DNA from 4 places in the Nonomuraea sp. NPDC051941 genome. Region 4 is predicted to be linked to each of the others. Evidence: riboswitches for the same ligand, from Rfam matches in the RefSeq annotation. Region 4 holds a riboswitch; each other region holds the start of a gene.

Region 1 (5,070 bases), on a different contig from region 4:
AGGGCCTCGTCCACGGGCAGGGCGGTGAAGACCGACACGTCGCTCAGGCGCAGCCGCAGCGCGGCCGCCAGGCCCAGCACGGAGCGCAGCTTGGTCGGCTGGGCCCTGGCCCGCAGCAGCGGCCGGTACGGCCCCGCGGCCAGCAGCTCCAGCAGCCGGAGCGTGGCCAGCCCGTCGTCCACGATGACGATGCGTCCGGGACGCGAGGTGAGCCAGCGCACCTGCACCCTGCCGGAGAAGGCGTCACCGACGGCCTGCACGCGCCTGGGCATGCGCTCACGCGGCTCCGCCAGCTCCAGGCCGTCGGGCAGCCCCAGAGACCTCAGCTCCCGACGCGTGGCCTTCAACGGCCTCAGACCGGCGCGCGGCACGACCACCGTCTCGGGGCCGAGCACGCCCGCGTAATGGGCCTCGACGGCGCACAGCATCTGGAGCGGTGACTCCACCCAGGCCGACGCCTGTTCGACCACTCCTGTCCTCCCAGCCGGGTGATGGCCCGTTCACGACCGCTTCAAGCTAGCCCCGCCGCCTTAAGCCACCAGAAACGCGACGTGAACAATGGAGAGTATGAACTCGCTCATGCTCAACACCGACGGCGTGCAGATCCCGCAGCTCGGCTACGGCGTCTGGCAGGTCCCCGCCGACGAGGCCGCGCGGGCCGTCACGACCGCGCTCAAGGCCGGTTACCGGCACGTGGACACCGCCGCCGCGTACGGCAACGAAGAAGGCGTGGGGCAGGCCGTACGCGAAAGTGAGCTGCCGCGCCGGAAGCTGTTCGTGACCACCAAGCTGTGGAACGCCGACCACGGCCGCGCGGAGGCGGCGTTCGACGAGTCCCTGGCCCGCCTCGGCCTCGACTACATCGACCTTTTCCTCATCCACTGGCCGGTGCCGCAGCAGGACAAGTACGTGCAGGCGTGGAAGGCGATCGAGAAGATCTACCGTGACGGGCGCGCCAAGGCCATCGGCACCTCCAACTTCAGCATCGCCCACCTCACCCGCCTCATGAACGAGACCGACCTCGTGCCCTCCATCAACCAGATCGAGCTGCACCCGTACCTCCAGCAGCGCGAGCTGCGCGCCTTCCACGAGGCCAACGGCATCCTCACCGAGGCGTGGAGCCCGCTCGGGCAGGGCCAAGGCCTGCTGAACGACCCCGCGCTGGCCAAGCTGTCGGACAAGTGCGGCAAGACGCCCGCGCAGATCGTGCTCCGCTGGCACCTGCAGCTCGGCCACGTCGCGATCCCCAAGTCGGTCACCCCGGCGCGCATCGCCGAGAACATCGGCGTCTTCGACTTCATCCTCGACGCCGAGGACATGGCGGCCATCGGCGCGATGAACAGGGGTCAGCGGATCGGACCCGACCCCGACACGTTCAACATGACCTGACTCGTCTACGATCGCCCGCGTGCGGGATTTTGCGTGGGGCATAGCGGCGACAGGGAATATCGCGCGGACCGTCGGGGCGGCCATCGCGGCCGAACCGGGCATGCGGGTGGCCGCCGTCGGATCGAGGAACCTGGGGCGGGCGCAGGCACTGGCCGCCACTCTGGGGGCGGAGTCCGCGTACGACTCCTATGAGCGGCTCTGCGCCGACCCGGCCGTGGACGCGATCTACGTGGCGACGCCGCACGCCCAGCACCTGGAGGTGGCCGAGGTCGCCATCGCCGCGGGCAAGGCCGTGCTGTGCGAGAAGCCGCTGGCCGCCACCGTGGACGACGCGGAGAAGATGGTACGCCTGGCGCGCGAGGCGGGCGTGTTCCTGATGGAAGCGATGTGGATGCGGTTCAACCCGCTCGTCCAGAAGATCGCGGCCGACGAGCGCTTCGGCGACCTCCGCTCGGTGCACGCCTCCTTCGGCTTCGCCAAGCCCTACGACCCGGAGCACCGGCTGTGGGCGCCGGAGCTCGGCGGCGGAGCGCTCCTGGACCTGGGGATCTACCCGTTCGGGCTGGCCCAGCTGATCCTCGGCATGCCCTCCGACCTGCGGATCACCGGCACTCTGGCGCCCAACGGCGTCGACGCGGAGGCCGGCGGCGTGCTGCTCTACCCCGGTGGCAGGAAGGCTCTCGTGGAGACTTCGTTGCTCGGGAATTACCCGAACCATGCCAGTGTTGTAGGGACTCAGATGCGGGCGGACCTCCAGGCACCGTTCTGGGCTACGCCGCGGATTCTGCTCTCCGGGCCCTCCATGGAGCCGGAGGAGTACATCCTCGATCCGGCCGACAACGGGTACGCCGGGGAGCTCCGCGAGGTCCGGGCCGCGACGGCCGAAGGCAGGACCGAAAGTTCGATCATGCCGCTCGACGAATCCCTTGCCATGATGGGGCTTCTGGCCGAGGCTCGCAGGCAGGTCGCCTAGCTGGGCCTTTATCGATTTGTAACGCTCTTGCCTTATGCATTACGTTTGAGGCATTCTTGAGGCATACGTCCGGTTTGTCCGGACTTGTCCGACCATCGCAAGACACATCACAGGAACGTCCTGTGACCGCTGAATCCGCCCTCGGGCGGAACCGGGGACCCACGTCCTTTGGGGTGAATCGGCACTTCGGTGCCGTAGGGCAGCTTCCACGTCCGAACCCGTCAGCTAACCCGGTAAGCGGCATGGAAGCAAGGAGTAAACCCCCTCGATGGCCAACATCCGCTTTACCTCCGCTGCGAAGACCAACATCGCCCGCGCCCTTCTCGGCGCCACCATCCTCGGGACCGCGTTCGGCGCCCACATGACCAGCGCCACCGCAGCGGACAAGCAGCCGATCGGCACCGTCGCCGGCACCGCCACCGTCGCCGACCACACCGAGCGCTCGCGCGAGGCCAAGGTCAGCGCCACCGCCGGCGAGGTCCTGGCCCTCGCCAAGTCCCAGGTCGGCATCACCGAGAACGCGGCCGGCGGCGGCACCAAGTTCCAGCGCTGGTACGCCAACTCGCAGCGCGCCGCGGAGACCATCGCCCGTGACGGCGGCAGCCGCGCCGACTACCTGAACGCCGCCTGGTGCGCGATGTTCGTCTCCTGGGTGGGCGATCAGACCGGCGCCCGCTCGCAGATCGGCTGGGACGCCTGGACCGTCGCCCACGCCAAGTGGTTCCAGGCCAACCACCGCTTCGGCACCGAGGCCAAGCCCGGCGCCATCGTGTACTTCTCGTGGAGCGGCAGCAAGAACCTCAACGACATCAAGCACGTCGGGTTCGTCGAGAAGGACAACGGCGACGGCACCATCTCGACCGTCGAGGGCAACACCGGCAACGGCAAGGTCGAGGAGCGCGTCCGTCCCAAGTCCCAGGTCGTCGGCTACGGCTACCCCCAGTACCGTTCCTGACCGGACCGTCCCCCTCCAGGCTGGACTTCCCCCAGGCGCCTACTGACCGGACTCCCCCAGGCAGCTCCTGGCCGGCCTTCCCCCAGCGCCGAACGAGCGCGCGTCCCGCAACGGGACGCGCGCTCGTCGCGTTTCGCCCCCGGCGAGTGCGGCGGCGTGCCGAGCGGAACCCGGCGATCGGTGCCGTTCGGCCGTCGCGTTTCACCCCCGCGAGTGCGGCGGCCCGTCACCGGGGAAGACCCGAGGCGAACCGCCCGCGACCTCGCCAAGGAGCCGCCCACCATGCCAGCCGCACGCAGACGCCCCGGAAGGCTGGTGCGGAGTGGGCTGCGACGGGTCGCCGACGAGCTCTTCCCGCGCGGCGCCAACCCGCACGGCGTCCTGCCCGCCCTGCTGATCCTCCTCGCCTTCGTCACCGGCCTCGTCGACGCCGTCAGCTTCCTCGGCCTGGGCCGCGTCTTCGTCGCCAACATGACCGGCAACATCGTCTTCCTCAGCTTCGCCCTGGCCGGGGAGGCCCAGATGTCCAGATGGGCCTCCCCGGCGGCCCTCGTCGCCTTCGGAGCCGGCGCCTGGAGCGCGGGCCGGGTGATCAGGCGGACCGCAAACCCGCGACGGGCGTTCGCCGCCGCCACCGCCGTACACGCGCTCCTCGTCGCCGCCGCCCTCGCCGTCGCCCTCACGGCCGGACACCGCACAACCTGGCCCCAGGCGGCCCTCATCGTGCTGCTCGCCTGCGGCATGGGCCTGCAGAACGCGTCCGTACGGGCGCTCGGCGTACCCGACCTGGTCACCAACGTCCTCACCACGACCCTCACGAGCCTGGCCGCCGACACGCCGGGCCGGGCCGCCCTGCGTCGATCCGCCTCCATTGCCGCGATGTTCCTCGGCGCCCTGACCGGCGCCCTCCTCCACCTCACGACCGGCCCCGCACCCGCCCTGGCGGCCGCCCTGGCCCTGCTCACCACCGTCGCCCTCGTCGCCCGCAGTGGTCTCAGCCGAGAAAGAACTCCGCCAGCGCCCGGGTGACCCCGGCCGAATCGTTCTCCATCGGGATGTGCCCCGCCCCGGGAACACGCACCAGCGTCGTGTTCGGCACCTCGGCGGCGAAGCGCTCGGCGTACCGGACCTCCTGGAACGTGTCGTCCTCCCCCCACACCAGCAGCTTCGGCGTCCCATCGGCCTTGAGTGCGGGCACCAGGTCCAGCGTGTAACGGCTGTCGGCCGCACCCGCCAGCGCCATCCACGACCGGCCCACCCGCGGGTCGTTCCACGGATCAAGGTAATCGGCCAGCTCCGCCTCGGTGGCCGGCCGGGCGAGCGCGGTGGTGACCGCCTTGCGGCGGGCGGCCAGCAGTTCCTCCACGGTCGTGGCCGCCACCACGGCCGGATCCCGGTAACGGGCCACGCCGGGCACCGGCCAGGAGTCGTATGTGACCGAGTTGACCAGCGCCAGCCGCCGCACCTCTGGCCTCCCCTCCACCAGCAGGTGCTGGGCGACCGCACCGCCGATGTCGTGCCCCGCCACCGAGAGCCGCTCCCCCGCGCCGACCGCGGCCGCGAACCGTGCCACCCACGCCGCCAGCGCCGGAACCGCCGCCGTCTCCGCCGTCAACTCCCCGCCGGAACGCCCCAGCCCCGGCAGATCCACCGCCACAGGACGCAGCCCCGCCGCCGCCAGCCCGTCGATCACCGACGCCCAGACCCGGCTCCAGTACGTGCCGTGCAACAGCAACACCACCGGGCCCCGCTC
Region 2 (5,070 bases), on a different contig from region 4:
CCGGACGGAACGCGGTGAGCGGAGCGGTGCACAACCTGCTCTCTCGCGATGGCATCGCGCCCGGCGAACTGCGTGCGATCGCGCTGGAGCAGTTGACGCGGTACCCCGACGTGGAGGTACGGCAGGCGCGCGTCATGCACGCCGCCGAAGGGTTCGAGGTCGTCCTGGAGGACGGGTGGCGGGCCGAGGCCGCCCGGCTGGTGCTGGCCACCGGCGTGCGAGACGTGCTGCCCTCGGTTTCCGGGTTGGCGGAACGCTGGGGGGACGGCGTGGTGCACTGCCCGTACTGCCACGGCTGGGAGCGCCATGGGCGGCGGCTCGCGGTGCTGGAGGTCGACGGCTGGGGCGTTCATCAAGCCGTTCACCTGGCCAGGCTCAGCTCGGACGTCGTGCTGTGCACCAACGGCGGCGAGATCTCCGATGCCCAGCGCGCCATGCTCGCCGACCGCGGCGTTCAGATCAGGGAAGACGTGGTGGACCGGCTGGAAGGGAAGGGCACGGCGCTGGCGCGGATCGTCTTCAAGGACGCCGGCTACATCGAGAGGGATGCGCTCTTCTGCCATCCCTCCACCCGGCAGGCGTCCGACCTGGCGGAACGCCTCGGCTGCCGCCTGCTGGAGGACGGCGCGGTCGAGGTCGACGACTTCGGCAAGACGTCCAGTCCTGGCCTCTACGCTGCCGGCGACATGGCCAGGCGTCCCGCGATGCCCTTCGCGGGAGCGCAGGTCGTCCTGGGCGCCGCGGCAGGCGTCGTGGCGGCGGTCACCATCGATCAAGAGCTCCTTTACGCCTGAGGCGGGTCAGTCCGTGGTGGCGAAGGCCCTGCTGCCGTTCTGACTGGTGTGGATATCCGGCTCCCGCAGGGTGCTCATGGCGTTCCTGCGCCGTGACGATAGGCCCGCACAGCCCAGCGGCCCGAAGCTACAGCCCGCCGTCTCGTCATGGTCATCTTGATCGGGCTGCTCACGAAGTGGGCAAGCGGAGCCGTTTGAGGGCGAGGGCGTTGACGGCCGCGATCGAGGCCATGGACATCCCGGCATGCCCGCCATGCCCCATCATTTCGTGTGGTGAGACCGCCTCCTCGGCAGGAGCGGCGTGGCCGGCGTGCGGGGCCTCCATCGGGGTGGCACGCGGCGGGTCAGGTTCGGCCATCGGATCGCAGATGTGGGAGGGCACCGACTGCCCTGCGCAGTGGTAGCCGCACTCGATCAACCAGGCGCGCAGCTCGGCGAGCGACGTGCGGCGCGGATCGAATTCCACGGTCGCCGTCTGGGCGACCGGGTTCGCCTCCACGCCCAGCACCCCCGGGCGGCGGCTCAAGGTGGCCACGACGACGTTCTGCTCGGAGGCCCACCGCAGCCCGCTGACGTCCAGGATCGCGGTGCTGCGTTCCTTGCCGTCGTCACGGTGTGCCCGGTGGACCGAGGCGTGTACCGCGTGCGCGGATGCCTGCCGAGCGAGGAGAACATCACAGAGCTGGCCAAGTGCATCCGCAGCAACCTCGACTGCGCGGACAGCTGCGAGACGACCGCACGGGTGCTGGCACGGCACACCGTCCGGCGCCGACCCTCCCGCCATGCCAGGCACGCTGCGCATTCCGTCGGCGGCGTCGTGGCGTTGCTCGTGATCACGACCTTCTCCGTGGTCAAGCCGCAGGGGCTGACCGGGTGCGGGTGGCGTAAGCAGCAGGAACGACGCCGCAAGTAAAGCGAGAAGGCGTCGGAGTCAATGGCCATGCCGTAGGTCGACATTTCCCTCAAGGGAGATCGTTTCGGCATAACGTCACGATCCGGTCAAGTTAACTACTACAGTTCATCGTACTGGCCGGGTGGCCTGCCTTCCCCCGAAGGCGACCGGCCAGCCGCTCAATCCCGCCCCGGCGGGGGCCGGGGAACCAATCGCTTGGCATGATCCAAGCACGGGGTGAATCCGCCGCGTACGCGGTAGTAGGGCGTCTCCTGGCCCGAATCCGTCAGCTAACCCGGTAGGCGGTCAAGGAGAAAGGGTCATCCGCCTTACCCATGGCATCCATTGACGAGGGTCTGCTCGAGGCTGCTCAGAAGTATCTCGGCTACCAGGAACAGGGCAACGGCTATACCAGGTTCGGCGACTGGTACTACGCCAACGTGGATCAAAGCGATCCCTACTTCAAGACCGCTCCGTGGTGCGACATGTTCATCACCTGGGCCGCCAACCAGGCGGGGGTGGAGAAGTACGTCGGCGAGTTCGCCTACACCGTCGACCATGCGAAGTGGTTCCAGGCCCAGGGAGCCTGGAGCGACAAGCCGGAGCCGGGTGCGATCGTGTTCTACGACTGGAGCGGCTCGAAGGACGTCGAGGGGATCGATCATGCGGGCATCGTTGAGCGGGTCGACGGCGAACGGATAGCCACGATCGAGGGCAACATCGACAAGGTGTGGCTGAAGCGCAAGGACCGCGATCAGAGCAAGGTCGTGGGGTACGGGTTGCCGAGAAAGGTACGAGAGAAGGCGGGAGGCGGCAGGGAGGTCGTGATCCTCGAAGGCGAGCTGGGTTCGTCTCCGACGCAGCCCGCCGCGTTCGGGAAAGCCGGGCCACCGAAAGCCGCTGTGGCAGCCGTCGCGCCGGCCTCAGGAGGGGCCACGCTCCTGGTCGGCACGATGGCGGTCCCGGCAGGCGCCCTCGTCGCGCTGCTCGGCACTGTCCTGGTCATCAGGCGGGCGAGAAAACGGCAGTTCGCCAGGCCTTCTTCGGCGGGCGGGCGGCATCGTCGCACTGGCGGTGGACGCCAGACCCTGGCCACCTAGCCGATCGACGGCTCAGCGCGCGGCGCCGAAGGCGGTGGCGAAGGTTTTGCCTCCGTCCTTGGATTCCAGCACCGTGCCGTCCTCCATCGCGGCCGGCAGGCGCCGCCGGTCCACGGCCGTGAACGCGGTGGCCTGGCCGGGCAGCTTACCGGCGTCGGATGAGGCCGAGGTGCGGCGGGCGATCCGGGGAGACGTCCTCGGCCGAAGGGTGTCCGCCGGCCCAAAAGGCCTTCGGGCCGGCGATCGTGAAGCCCATGTGGTCCTGGTCGCGGTCGGCTACCCGGGTCATGGTCGTCGGGGATGTGACCTTGAACAGCCCGTGGTGCCCCGCGACGTAGAGGGCTCCGTCGGCGGGATCGACGCCGAGGCCGTGGACATGGCCCCACCGAGGTCGGGCTCTCCCGTACCGCCGGCCTCCGGCGATGCCTGACCACAGCTCGCCAGAGCTACAGCCGGCACGACTCCTGCGGCGCCTGTACGCAGCCGCTGACCTACACGCGTCATGGGCGCGAGCCGACAATCATCTACTAGCCATCTTCGTAGACAGGCTAGAGGGTGAGGAAGGAGTGGCAGTGGTGGGCGAGGAACGCGCCCACGCCCGGGGCCGCGGCAAGCGTGGCGGGACCGGCGAGCAGCACCGTCACCACCAAGAGCCCGGCGAGACGCTCTCGCCTGTCGAGCGGCTCCTGCGGATGCAGCATCCGGCGCACGCGGGTGAGCGCCGTCTCGCCACCCGCGCCCAGCGCGAAAGCCGGAACCCGTCCCGTGGCGAGTCGGACCAGGGCTGCGGCGATGTGGACGCGCGGGTGGCGGCGGGCGGCCACGTCGTCGGCCAGCAGCTCGACCAGGCGGGCGATCTCGGCCCGCGCCGCCTCGAACAGCGGCACGCGGGGGAACGCCCGTGCCAGTGTCTCGGCGCCGGCCAGCACCAGATGATGGCGCCCGCGCAGGTGGGCCTGCTCGTGGGCCAGCACGGCGGCGACCTGCTCCGGTGCGAGCGAGCGCAACGCGCCGGTGGTGATGACCGCGTGCCCGTTCCGGCCGGGCAGGCAGTACGCCAGGCGCTCGTCGTAGTCGACCACGAGCGCGCCGAGATGGACGTCGTGCTTGCCCAAAAGGGAGAGCGTCTCGGCATGCCGCCGCCGGTCGCGGCGCGCGCCCAGCAGCACGGCTCCACCGGTATAGGCCAAACGCGCGAGGATCAGCCCGTCGACGACGAGGCCGACCCGGGCGCTTGTCGAACTCAGCGTCGCCCCGTCGCCCAGCAGGGCGGCGCAGGCCTCGAACAGCCCGGCCAGGCCGTGCCCCACGACGGAGGCGGGCACGGCCACGGCGAACGCCGACAGCAGCACCGACACGACCACCGACACGCTCGCCGCCTGCCACATGATGATCGCCAGCCGGGGCGCGCGATCGGCCCACCCGGCTCGCCGTAGGAGCCTTGGCAGTAGCAGGGCCGCAAAGGCGCCGTAAAGTGCGAGGACGATGGCCACCGTCATGAGCTGCGGTCCCTCGCCGGGTACACCCGGAGGGCCGCTTCCAGCGCGCTCGCCTCCTCGGGGGTGAGCCGTTCCAGGAAGTGCACCAGCGTGGCCGCCCTGTTGCCGCTGCTGGCCAGAGACTGGCGCATCACATCGGCGGTGTAGGCCTCCTTCGACGACACCGCCTCGTAGATGTACGCCCGGCCGACCGGTTTGCGCTTGAGCAGGCCCTTGGTGTGGAGCTTGTCCATCACGGTCATCACGGTCGTGTAGGCGATGACGCGGTCCTTCTGGAGATACTCCAGGACATCCCTGACCGAGGCCGGCTCCTTGATGACCCACATGCGGTCCATGATCGTGGACTCGAGCTCTCCCAGGCCACGCACCATCTGCCAGCCCCCTCTACTCGCCGGTGCACTCAATGCTACCGGCGATCGTAGACGCCAGCTACGAGCTGACCGCCATCTGACCAGAGCGTCCGGAGGCGGTGGCCGCGGCCGCCTCCGGACGCTCCGGCAGGCGCACGCCGTCAGGCAACTCGCCGGGACGGCGGCGTCCGTGGGGCGCTACGAGGCTTCGTAGTAAATTGGTGGAGCTCGGGAAGTTCCGATTACCAAGGGGGAGCCGATGGGGGTTGCGCGGCGACTCCTCGCGTTGCGGGTCGTGCGCGGCTTCCTGCTCGTCTTCCTCGCCTTGGGCGTGTGCGGCATGCACACGCTGGGACATCTCGACGGCGGCCACGGCGGCACCTCGTCCGATGTTCGTGGCATGGGCGTCGTCCTGGAGCCCGTTCCCATGGCTTC
Region 3 (5,070 bases), on a different contig from region 4:
GCAGCGGGCGGCAGCGGCGGCGCGGATGGAGTTGGAGCGCATGGGCTCCTCCTGGAAGATCGTCACCGGGTGGAAGACGACCTTGACCTTGCCCTCCATGGCGAGTTTCCTGATGGCGCCGTCTACCTTGGCGTGCATGTCCTTGCAGACCGGGCAGTCGAAGTCCTCGTACACGTCCAGCACGGGGGCGTCCCCGCCCCGGTCGGCCAGGACCATCGATCCGTCCATCTGCCGGGTCAGCCGCACCCCGTCGGACGATCGGCCCGGCCCCGAGAACGACACCACCCCGAGTATGGCGATGGCCACGCACGCGAGCGCCACCGCCAGCAACCGCTTCATCATCAGCCCACTCTCACCTCATTGATCGCGCAGACCTTACCCGATGCCGGGAGAATGGATATATGAAGGCATACCTCCTAGATCCCGCCGTAGCACAGTACGTCCTCGCGCACACGACCCCGCCCGACGCCCTGCTGGACGAGCTGGCGAAGGAGACGCTCGGCGCCACCGGGGACGCCGCCGGCATGCAGATCTCGCCCGACCAGGGCACCTTCCTGACCATGATCACCCAGCTCGTGGCGCCCCAGGTCGTCGTCGAGGTGGGGACGTTCACCGGCTACTCGTCCGTGTGCATCGCCAGGGGCCTGTCCGGCGGGCGGCTGCACTGCTTCGACGTGAGCGACGAGTGGACCTCCGTCGCCCGCCGCTACTGGCGCGAGGCCGGGGTGGAGGACCGCGTGACGCTCACGCTCGGGCCTGCGCTGGAGACGCTCGCCGCCTTCGACCAGACCGTCGACCTGGCCTTCCTCGATGCCGACAAGGGCAACTACCCCGGCTACTACGAGCTGCTCATGGAGCGCCTGCGGCCCGGCGGCCTGATCGTGGCGGACAACACGCTGCGCCGGGGCCACGTGGCGGACCCGGCGCACGAGGAGCAGACCACCGTGGAGATCCGGCAGTTCAACGACCTGGTGATGGAGGATCCGCGGGTGACGGTCCTCATGCTGCCGGTCGCGGACGGGATGACCCTGATCAGGAAGAACTAGGCGCGGCGGCCGGGCCCTCGCGGACCCGGCCGTCCCCACTAGACGATCTTGTGGATCCAGTTGTGGGCGTCGGGGCGGGCGCCGTACTGGATGCCCACCAGCTCCTCGCGCACCCGCATCGTCACCGGGCCGGGGTTGCCGTCGGCGACGCTCCAGGAGCGGTCGGCGCCCTTCACCGTGCCCACCGGCGTGACCACGGCCGCCGTGCCGCACGCGAACACCTCGGTGAGCTCCCCGGACTCGCATCCGGCCTGCCACTCGTCGATCGAGATGAGGCGCTCCTCGGTCTCCAGGCCCAGGTCGCCGGCCAGCTCCAGGATCGACTCCCTGGTGATGCCGGGCAGCAGGGTGCCGGTCAGCGCGGGGGTGACGAGCTTGTCGCCGAAGACGAAGAACAGGTTCATCCCGCCCATCTCCTCGACGTACCTGTGCTCGTGGGCGTCCAGCCACACCACCTGGTCGCAGCCGTTCTCCACGGCCTGCCGCTGCGCGACGAACGCGGCCGCGTAGTTGCCGCCGCACTTCGCGAAGCCCGTGCCGCCGGGGGCGGCCCGCGTGTACTCGGTGGACAGCCAGACGGAGACGGGCTTGAGCCCACCCGTGAAGTACGAGGCCGCCGGGGAGGCGATGACCATGTACTTGTACGACTTCGACGGGTAGTTGACACCGAGCCCCGCCTGGGTGGCGATCATGAAGGGCCGCAGGTAGAGGCTGTGACCCTCGGTCGTGGGCACCCATTCCCTGTCGGTCTGGACGAGGAGCTCGAGCGACTCCACGAAAGCCTCCTCCGGCAGCTCCGGCATGGCCATCCGGAGCGCGGAGCGGTTGAAGCGGGCGGCGTTCGCGTACGGGCGGAACGCGACGATCGAGCCGTTGGCCTGGCGGTAGGCCTTGAGCCCCTCGAACAGCTCCTGCGCGTAGTGGAAGACCGAGGTGGCCGGGTCGAGCGAGAGCGGGCCGTACGGAAGGAGCTTGGCGTCGTGCCAGCCCTGCCCCTCGGTGTAGTCGATCGAGACCATGTGATCCGTGAAGGTCTGCCCGAAGCCGGGGTTCGCCAGTACCTGCTCCCGCTCGGCCGCGGTGCGAGCGTGGTCGGATAGCTGCACGTCGAAGCTGAGCTTCTGAGCGATGGTCATGACGTCGGTCCTTCTCTCTGCGAATCTGCCCAAATCTACAAGAAATCTGCGGATCGGTGCTGGTGAGCGGGCGCTGCCCGGAAGACAGTCCCGGTACTTCCTATTGTCTCGCTATATGGGATGGCAAGCGGCCAATGGGGCGATCAGCCCTTTTGGACGCAAAAAAGCGCCTGGCGGCCCTCGTCGGACCACCAGGCGCGTTGGGGGCTAGGCGGTCCTAGCCGGATACTCGCGCGGTGATGTCGTCACCGATCTCGTGGGTGGTGCGACCCGCCCAGCCGGCCAGCCGCTCGAGGATGTCATCGGCGACCGCCTGCTCGACCTTGGCCGCCTCGGTGTGCAGGCCCAGGTGGTCGAGGAGCATGGCGACGGACAGGATGGTCGCGGTCGGGTCGGCCTTGCCCTGGCCGGCGATGTCGGGGGCGCTGCCGTGCACCGGCTCGAACATGCTCGGCGCGGACCGCTCGGGGTTGATGTTGCCGCTGGCGGCCAGGCCGATGCCGCCCGCGATGGCGGCGCCCAGGTCGGTGATGATGTCGCCGAACAGGTTGTCGGTGACGACCACGTCGAACCGCTCCGGCTGGCTCACGAAGAACATCGAGGCCGCGTCGATGTGGCAGTAGTCGGTCGTGACGTCGGGGTATTCCGCCGCCAGGCGGTTGACCGTGCGCTGCCACAGGTCACCGGCGAAGGTGAGGACGTTGGTCTTGTGGACGAGCGTCAGCTTCTTGCGCGGCCGCGTGACGGCCTTCTCGAACGCGTAGCGCACCACGCGCTCGACACCGTAGGCGGTGTTGAGCGACTCCTGGGTGGCGATCTCGTGCGGGGTGCCGCGCCGCATGGCGCCACCGGTGCCCGCGTAGAGGCCCTCGGTGCCCTCGCGGACGACGATCATGTCGATGTTCTCCGGCGGCGTGTCGGCCAGCGGGGTCTCCACGCCGGGGAACAGCTTGACCGGGCGCAGGTTGACGTAGTGGTCGAACTCGAAGCGGAGCCGCAGCAGCAGATCGCGCTCGAGGATGCCCGGCGGCACGCTGGGGTCGCCCACGGCGCCGAGCAGGATCGCGTCGTAGCCGCGCAGCTCTTCGAGCACGGCGTCGGGCAGCGTCTCGCCGGTACGGTGATAGCGTGCGGCTCCCAGGTCGTAGTGAGTGGGCTCGATCTTCGTGCCCACTGCCTCCAGGACCTTGAGCCCTTCGGCCACGACCTCGGTGCCGATCCCATCGCCGGGGATGACGGCCAGACGGATGTTACGCGACTCCATGGGCGGTACCTTACCGCGTCGTCTCGGCTGACGAACACTTCATCTCATCTTTCGGACGACCCCTTTGTCCGGTATTGCGGTTCTTTGACCGTTTCGTTAAAGTCACCGACCAGCCTAATCCGCGCGCCGTTGCGTGGAGCCGGGGACCCACATTCCCCCTGGGGCGAGTCGGCACCCCCATGCCGTAGGGCTACTTCCAGGCCCGAGCCCGTCAGCTAACCCGGCCGGCCTTATGGAAGGACAGACCCCTGTCTCGAATCGCCATTGTCCTGGCGGCGGGCGCCGCCGGGCTCATGCTGGCCTCCCCAGCCCATGCCTCGGCCAAGATCGACGACCTCACCACCCTGACCGGCGGCCAGATCAAGGAAATCCAGGAGGAACAGGCTCCGACGCCCGCCTGGAAGGTCGCCATCAAGTTCGCCATGAGCAAGCGCGGCACCCCGTACGTGTGGGGCGGCGCCAGCCCGAGCGGATACGACTGCTCCGGGCTCATGCTCAGGGCGTACGAGCACGCCGGAATCGAACTCCCCCGCACCGCCGCCGAACAGTACGGCGCGTTCACCCAGAAGATCGACTGGAAGGACCTCAAACCCGGCGATCTGGTCTTCTTCCACGGCCTCGGGCATGTCGGGATGATCTCCCGGCCCGGCTACATGGTCCACTCGCCGCACACGGGTGACGTGGTCAAGGAAGAGCGCCTGACCTCCTGGCGCAGAGAGTCCTTCGTGGGTGGCGTCCGCCCCGACCGCAAGGGCGTACGGCTCTGGTCCAAGCTCCAGAAGCAGCGCGACGAAACGCCCACCACCCTCACGGCCACCCTGTAGGAGGCCGCGGCGTCCGCCTCCCCACGCGACGGTCAGGGGAGGCGGGCGTCGAAGATGAGCTCCCAGGCGCGGGTCCTGGCGCGGGCCACCGCGCCCAGCAGGACGCCGCTGTCCCCCAGCGTGCTGGCCACCACCGACGGCCGCAGCGGGCCGAGCTCGGCGATGCGGGCTTCGATGGACTCCCCCAGGAGGTCCAGGTTGCGGCCCACGCCGCCGCTGAGCACGATCACCTCCGGATCCAGCACGGCGGCCACCGCCACCAGCAGGCCGCCGATGCGGCGCCCCTCGGCCTCCACCACCGAGCGGGCCACTCTGTCACCGGAGGCCGCCGCGGCGAAGACCTTCTTGGCCGTCCGCAGGCTCAGGCCGGCGGCGCGGGCCGCGCGGACCACTCCGGGCGCGGCGGCGACCGCCTCCGTGGCGCCGTGGGCCAGGGCGTCACCGGCCGGCGGCGCCGGGTCCTCGGTCGCGGGCAGGTACGAGACCTCCCCCGCCGCTCCCCGGGCGCCCACGTACAGCTCACCGTTGATCACGATGCCCATCCCGACGCCGGTGCCGACGGACACCAGCGCGAAGTTGGACTTGCCGCGCCCCGCCCCGTGCGTGTGCTCGCCGACGGCGGCCAGGTTGATGTCGTTCTCGATGACGAGGTCGACCTCCATCTCGGCGCGCAGGCGCTCGGCCAGGTCGGAGCCGGGCAGGTTGGGGGCGAACTCCAGGCGGCCGAGCTCCGGGTTGTACACGCCGGGCGTGCCGACGACGGCGCAGGCGATGTCGGGCCAGTCGACGACGGCCTCATA
Region 4 (5,070 bases):
TGCAGGTCGTGGCGCCGCGCGGGGTGCGAGTGCTGTTCAGCCAGCCGGGGGAGATCGCCGACGATCTGATCCGCCAGCTCGTACGCGCCGAGCCGCCCGGCCGGGCCATGGCCGTGGTGTCGTCGGACCGCGAGGTGGCCGAGTCCGTCAGGCGGATGGGAGCCAGACCCGTTCCGTCTGGCTTGCTGCTGCGCAGGCTGGGCCGGGCCTAGATTACCTGCACCCCTTACGTGCGGATTTGCCGCGCTGTGCCAGGGATATTACGAATTGGGCGGATAACGTGTGACCTCACCCGCCACTTCTGTACTATTCGCCCCAGATATCATCCCTGGGAGGCGACACAGTGAGGTTTGGCAGGGTGCCGGTGGCCGCGGGTCTCGCGTTCGGGCTGGTCCTGTCCCCCATGGGAGCCGCCGTCGCTGATCCCCGGCCCACCCTCGGACAGGCCAAGGCCAAGCTCGACAAGCTCAACGACAAGGCCGACAAGGTCGTCGATCGCTTCAACACGGCCACCGAGCGGTACAAGGCCGCCAAGGGCGCCTACACCAAGCTGAACGACCGCTACAAGACCAAGCTGGCGACGGTCGCGGACCTGCGCGCCCAGGTGATCGGCATGGCCGTCGACAGCTACAAGCTCGGCACCGACGTGACCTCCCTGCCCGGCCTGGTGAGCGCGGACCGCCCCGACGACTTCCTGATGAGCCTGGCGCTGGCCGGGCAGCTCTCGCGGGAGCGGGCGGAGAAGCTGGCCGCGTTCGACCGGGAGAACCGCGGGCTGAAGGTCGAACGCGACAAGGCGGAAGAGGCGCTGGAGGCGGCCGACCGGGAACGGGACGGGGTCGAGAAGGAGCGCTCGGAGATCATGAAGCTGATCTCCGAGCAGAAGAAGCTCCTGAAGAAGCTGGGCGCCTACAACCCCGGCAACCCGAACAGCGTCGGCATCCAGTACACGGGCCCGGCCTCGGGCAACGCCGCCGCCGTTCTGCGCTTCGCCTTCGCCCAGGTGGGCAAGCCGTACGTGTTCGGCGGGACGGGTCCGGGCGGCTGGGACTGCTCCGGCCTGACCCAGGCGTCGTGGCGCGCCGCGGGCGTGTCGCTGCCGCGCACGACCTGGCAGCAGTGGGCCTGGGGTGCGAGCCGCAAGGTCTCACTGAGCGCCCTCCAGCCGGGGGACCTCATCTTCAGCTCGAGCCTGGGTCACGTCAGTATCTACGCCGGCGACGGGAAAATCGTTCACGCGCCGCAGACGGGCGACGTGGTCAAGGTCGTCAAACTCTCGGCGTACGGCGGCCGCCTCGTGGGCGCCATCCGCCCGTAGCTACGACGCCGGATCGTTGATCGCATCAGCCGAACGAGGTTCGGCTGATGGGCGATGGGAACGATCCAGCGCGCCTGACGAGTCGCAACAAGTGTGACAAACGCGACATTTGGGGCCTGACAAACGGGCGCGAAAACAAATGTGAGCAGCGTCACATTTTGGTAACGGAACCTGGTGTTCCAGCAGGGATTTCCCTCCTTACTGACTCCACTATCTGATCTTTACAAGCGATGTTCCGCTTTGCCGATCCTTGACCCTTCGGCGTAGCTTCTGGCGACGTCGCGGTGAACAAGCCATGTCCCCCGCGAACCCGCACCGGTCCCTCCCGGTGTGAGACAGATAAAGATCCGCTGGTCAACCGCCCAAATGTCCCCATATCAACACATTGGTCGGGACGGTTGGCCTGCCGAATCCGTGCAGCCAGGAGGCACGGAGCCGGGGACCCAGCGATCCCAGTTCCCCAGGGATCAGGGGGTGAATCGGCGCGCACATCGCGCCGTAGGGCGACTTCCAGGCCCGAATCCGTCAGCTAACCCGGTAGGCATTCGTGGAAGAGTCAAGGAGAAATCCTGTCTACCTCCCTGCATAACCCCCGTCTGTCCCGCATTGCCCTGAGTGGCGTAGCGCTCACGATGACCGTGACGGCCGGAGGTGCGATCCTCCATGCCCCAACGGCTCAGGCGGCCACGACCGATTCGGCTTCGACGACCAAGGCGGCCGCAACCGCCGGAACCTCGAAGACGACCTCGGCCGCGGCGCTGAGGGCGGCCAAGGTCGCCCGTCAGAAGGCGAAGGCCAGCAAGGCCGTCGCCGTGGCCAAGAACCAGGTCGGTGACCCGTACCGGTACGGAGGCACAGGCCCTGGTTCGTTCGACTGCTCCGGCCTCGTCCAGTACGCCTGGAAGAAGGCCGGGGTGAAGCTCCCACGCGTGGCGGCCAGCCAGTTCGCCCGCACCAAGAACAAGGTCTCGTGGCGGAACCTCCGTCCCGGCGACCTGATGTTCTTCAGGGGGCTCGGCCACGTGGGCATGTACGTCGGCAAGGGCAAGATGGTCCACTCGCCTCGGACAGGCGAACGGGTACGCATCGACAAGCTGAGTGAATGGCGGCGGGCGTCGTTCGTCGGCGCTGTTCGTCCCGGCATGTGAAGAAGCCCCGCCCGGCTCCTCCGGGCGGGGCTCTCCCATTGTTACTTTCATTTTTTACGGCGGAGCACGGGCGGCACCACCCGCCGCACATCCCGGCCTCGCGCACGTGGCCGCACAGGCCCACAGCCGCCCAACCCACGGCCCCTCGGCGACACGGCTCGCGGGCCAGGCTCCCCGTCCGGTGGCGCGCGGTGTGCGGTCCTCTGGCGCGCAGCCACCGCATGCGGTGCGGGTGGACGGCTCTCACGGGCGCGCGGTTCGGGGTGCGGAGTGGCCGGTCATGGGCCGGCGGGCGGCTACGATCGGGCATCGTGTCAGGGCAGGTGAGTCGGCGGGCTGCGATCGTCTCCGTCCTGCTTCTCGCCGCCGCCCCCGCCAGCGCCCCCACCCCCGATTCCCCCATCCTTCCCGCCGAAGTCCGCGGCCTGTGGGGTGACGGCGAGGTCGTGGCCCGTGGGGCGCGGTCCGTGGTCGTCGGCCGGCACACCGCACCCGCCGAGCTCGGCGACATCGCACGGAGGGCTGATCGGGCGGGGCAGCGGGTGTCGGCCGTGCTCGGAAGGTCAGTACGACCGCTCGTAGTCGTTCCCTCGTCCGCCGCCGAGGCGGCCGGGCTGGCCGGGGTGGGGCGGGTCGACGGGCTGGCGGCGGTGGCCGATCGCGGGCGTGTGATCATCGTCCCCGAGTTCTTCGCCAGGCTGAACTCCACCGGCAAGGACGTCGTACTCACCCACGAGCTCACCCACGTCGTCGCCGGCACCGACCGCCTGCCCCCATGGCTCTATGAGGGGTTCGCCGACTACGTCGGCTACCGCGACTCCGGCCTCCCCGTGAGGACCGCGGCCGCCGAGCTCGCCGCCGAGGTGCGGGCCGGGAGGCTGCCGAGGGAATTGCCCGGACCTGCGGCTTTCGCGGCTGACGGGCGGGACCCCGTCCGGCTCGCCCGGGCGTACCAGGAGGCTTGGCTGGCGTGTCGCTTCCTGGCTGACCGGTTCGGTGAGAGGACGCTGGTGAGGCTCTACCGTGACGCCCGCGCGGGCGGCGTAGACCGAGCACTCGCCGCGCTCGGCCTCTCCGCGGCCACGCTGACGGCACGGTGGCGCGACTACGTGCGAGACCAGCTCGCGTGAGGGGGAGGCAGATGAGCGAACGGCGGAACGTGGACGACGCGTCGCAAGAGGCGTCGAAGGAGGGTGAGGAGGCCGGAGGCGCCGCGGCTCTGAGTGGCGAGGCGCGCGGTCACGGTGAGAGCGCGCCAGTAAAGGGGGAGGGCGTCAGCCCGGTGTCCGGGGGTGGCGCGTCCGTGAAAGGGGAGAGCGCGGGTCCGGTGTCCGGCGGTGGTGTGTTCGTGAAGGGGGAGAGCGGCGGCGGAAGGCGGGGGCATGGTGAAGGTGTGTCCGTGAACGGGGGAGGGCCGCCGGAGCCCGACGGCGAGCGCCGGCTGAGGCGGCAGGCGGCGGTGGCGGCCGTGCTGCTCGGCCTGGTGATCGCGGCCGTGGCCGCCTTCAGCACCCCCTGGCACCTCCTGACCTCCGGACCACCCGACCCGGCCCGCGACTTCACCGCCGCGCAGATCGCCAGGTCCGAGGCGTTCGACGCGGCCAGCACCCTGCCCGCGTACCTCTCGCTGGCCCTCACACTGATCATCGCCGGACTGCTCGTCGCCACCCCGCTCGGCGTGAAGCTGGTGGCGTGGCTCAAAGGCTCCTGGTGGGTCCGCGTGGTGCTGGGCGTCGTGGTCATCACCCTCTTCACCCAGCTGGTCAAGCTGCCGATCGCCATCTGGGGCGAGACCCTGCTGCGCGGTTATGGCCTGTCCATCCAGACCTGGGGGTCCTGGGCGAGCGACCGGCTGAAGAACATCGGCGTCGACGCGTTCATGCTCAGCCTGATGCTGCTGGTGCTCGTGGCGCTGGCCCGCAAGTTCAGGCGGTGGTGGATCCCGGCCGCCGTGGGCGCGTTCGCGCTGACGGTGCTGGCGTCGTTCGTCTACCCGGTGGTGTTCGAGCCGCTGTTCAACGACTTCACGACCATGCAGCAGGGCCAGCTCCGCACCGAGCTCCTGGACATGGCCAAGCGGGACGGCGTGCCGGTCGAGGACGTGCTGGTCGCCGACGCCTCCCGCAGGACGACGGCGCTGAACGCCTACGTGTCCGGGTTCGGCGCCACGCGCCGCATCGTCGTCTACGACACGCTGCTCAAGGCTCCGAAGGCCGAGGTCGAGCTGGTAGTGGCGCACGAGCTGGGCCACGCCAAGACAGACGACGTGCTCTACGGCACGTTCATCGGCGCCCTGGGCGCCGCGCTGGGCGCGATCCTGCTGTTCTGGGTGTTCGACCTGGTACGCCGCCGCACCGGCGTCACAGGCCTGGGCGATCCGCGCGCGGTCGGCGCGGTCATAGGCCTGATGACCTTCGGCTCGCTGCTCATGAGCCCCGCCGAGAACCTGATCAGCCGCCACATCGAGGCCAGGGCCGACCTTCATGCGCTGGACCTCACGCACGATCCGGCCACGTTCATAGCGATGCAGAAACGCCTGGCAGTCACCAATATTTCCGACTTGTCGCCGGATGCGGTGGAATATGTGCTCTATGCGTCCCATCC

The links. Region 4 has a riboswitch for cyclic di-AMP ahead of ACIHFD_RS06885 (C40 family peptidase). Riboswitches for the same ligand answer to the same signal wherever they lie in the genome.
Region 1: it holds a riboswitch for cyclic di-AMP, as region 4 does, so the genes downstream of both, ACIHFD_RS30925 (CHAP domain-containing protein) here and ACIHFD_RS06885 (C40 family peptidase) in region 4, are expected to answer to the same signal.
Region 2: it holds a riboswitch for cyclic di-AMP, as region 4 does, so the genes downstream of both, ACIHFD_RS41830 (CHAP domain-containing protein) here and ACIHFD_RS06885 (C40 family peptidase) in region 4, are expected to answer to the same signal.
Region 3: it holds a riboswitch for cyclic di-AMP, as region 4 does, so the genes downstream of both, ACIHFD_RS50895 (C40 family peptidase) here and ACIHFD_RS06885 (C40 family peptidase) in region 4, are expected to answer to the same signal.

The regions. Positions count from the first base shown of each region.
Region 1 is NZ_JBIUCF010000020.1:59,746-64,815, reverse strand. Features, by position in the region: gene ACIHFD_RS30940 (hypothetical protein) at 1-470, opposite strand, end outside; gene ACIHFD_RS30935 (aldo/keto reductase) at 568-1,389, shown strand; gene ACIHFD_RS30930 (Gfo/Idh/MocA family oxidoreductase) at 1,409-2,362, shown strand; cyclic di-AMP (ydaO/yuaA leader) riboswitch at 2,480-2,617, shown strand; gene ACIHFD_RS30925 (CHAP domain-containing protein) at 2,631-3,317, shown strand; gene ACIHFD_RS30920 (YoaK family protein) at 3,600-4,346, shown strand; gene ACIHFD_RS30915 (alpha/beta fold hydrolase) at 4,312-5,070, opposite strand, start outside.
Region 2 is NZ_JBIUCF010000032.1:114,495-119,564, forward strand. Features, by position in the region: gene ACIHFD_RS41815 (NAD(P)/FAD-dependent oxidoreductase) at 1-794, shown strand, start outside; gene ACIHFD_RS41820 (cation transporter) at 964-1,377, opposite strand; gene ACIHFD_RS41825 (hypothetical protein) at 1,417-1,707, shown strand; cyclic di-AMP (ydaO/yuaA leader) riboswitch at 1,853-2,007, shown strand; gene ACIHFD_RS41830 (CHAP domain-containing protein) at 2,022-2,786, shown strand; gene ACIHFD_RS41835 (M56 family metallopeptidase) at 3,335-4,285, opposite strand; gene ACIHFD_RS41840 (BlaI/MecI/CopY family transcriptional regulator) at 4,282-4,656, opposite strand; gene ACIHFD_RS41845 (hypothetical protein) at 4,931-5,070, shown strand, end outside.
Region 3 is NZ_JBIUCF010000045.1:87,764-92,833, forward strand. Features, by position in the region: gene ACIHFD_RS50875 (DsbA family protein) at 1-342, opposite strand, end outside; gene ACIHFD_RS50880 (O-methyltransferase) at 402-1,046, shown strand; gene ACIHFD_RS50885 (branched-chain amino acid aminotransferase) at 1,085-2,182, opposite strand; gene ACIHFD_RS50890 (3-isopropylmalate dehydrogenase) at 2,400-3,446, opposite strand; cyclic di-AMP (ydaO/yuaA leader) riboswitch at 3,548-3,691, shown strand; gene ACIHFD_RS50895 (C40 family peptidase) at 3,740-4,270, shown strand; gene ACIHFD_RS50900 (ROK family protein) at 4,303-5,070, opposite strand, start outside.
Region 4 is NZ_JBIUCF010000003.1:87,752-92,821, forward strand. Features, by position in the region: gene ACIHFD_RS06875 (NYN domain-containing protein) at 1-212, shown strand, start outside; gene ACIHFD_RS06880 (NlpC/P60 family protein) at 344-1,318, shown strand; cyclic di-AMP (ydaO/yuaA leader) riboswitch at 1,713-1,877, shown strand; gene ACIHFD_RS06885 (C40 family peptidase) at 1,951-2,466, shown strand; gene ACIHFD_RS06890 (hypothetical protein) at 2,790-3,596, shown strand; gene ACIHFD_RS06895 (M48 family metallopeptidase) at 3,866-5,070, shown strand, end outside.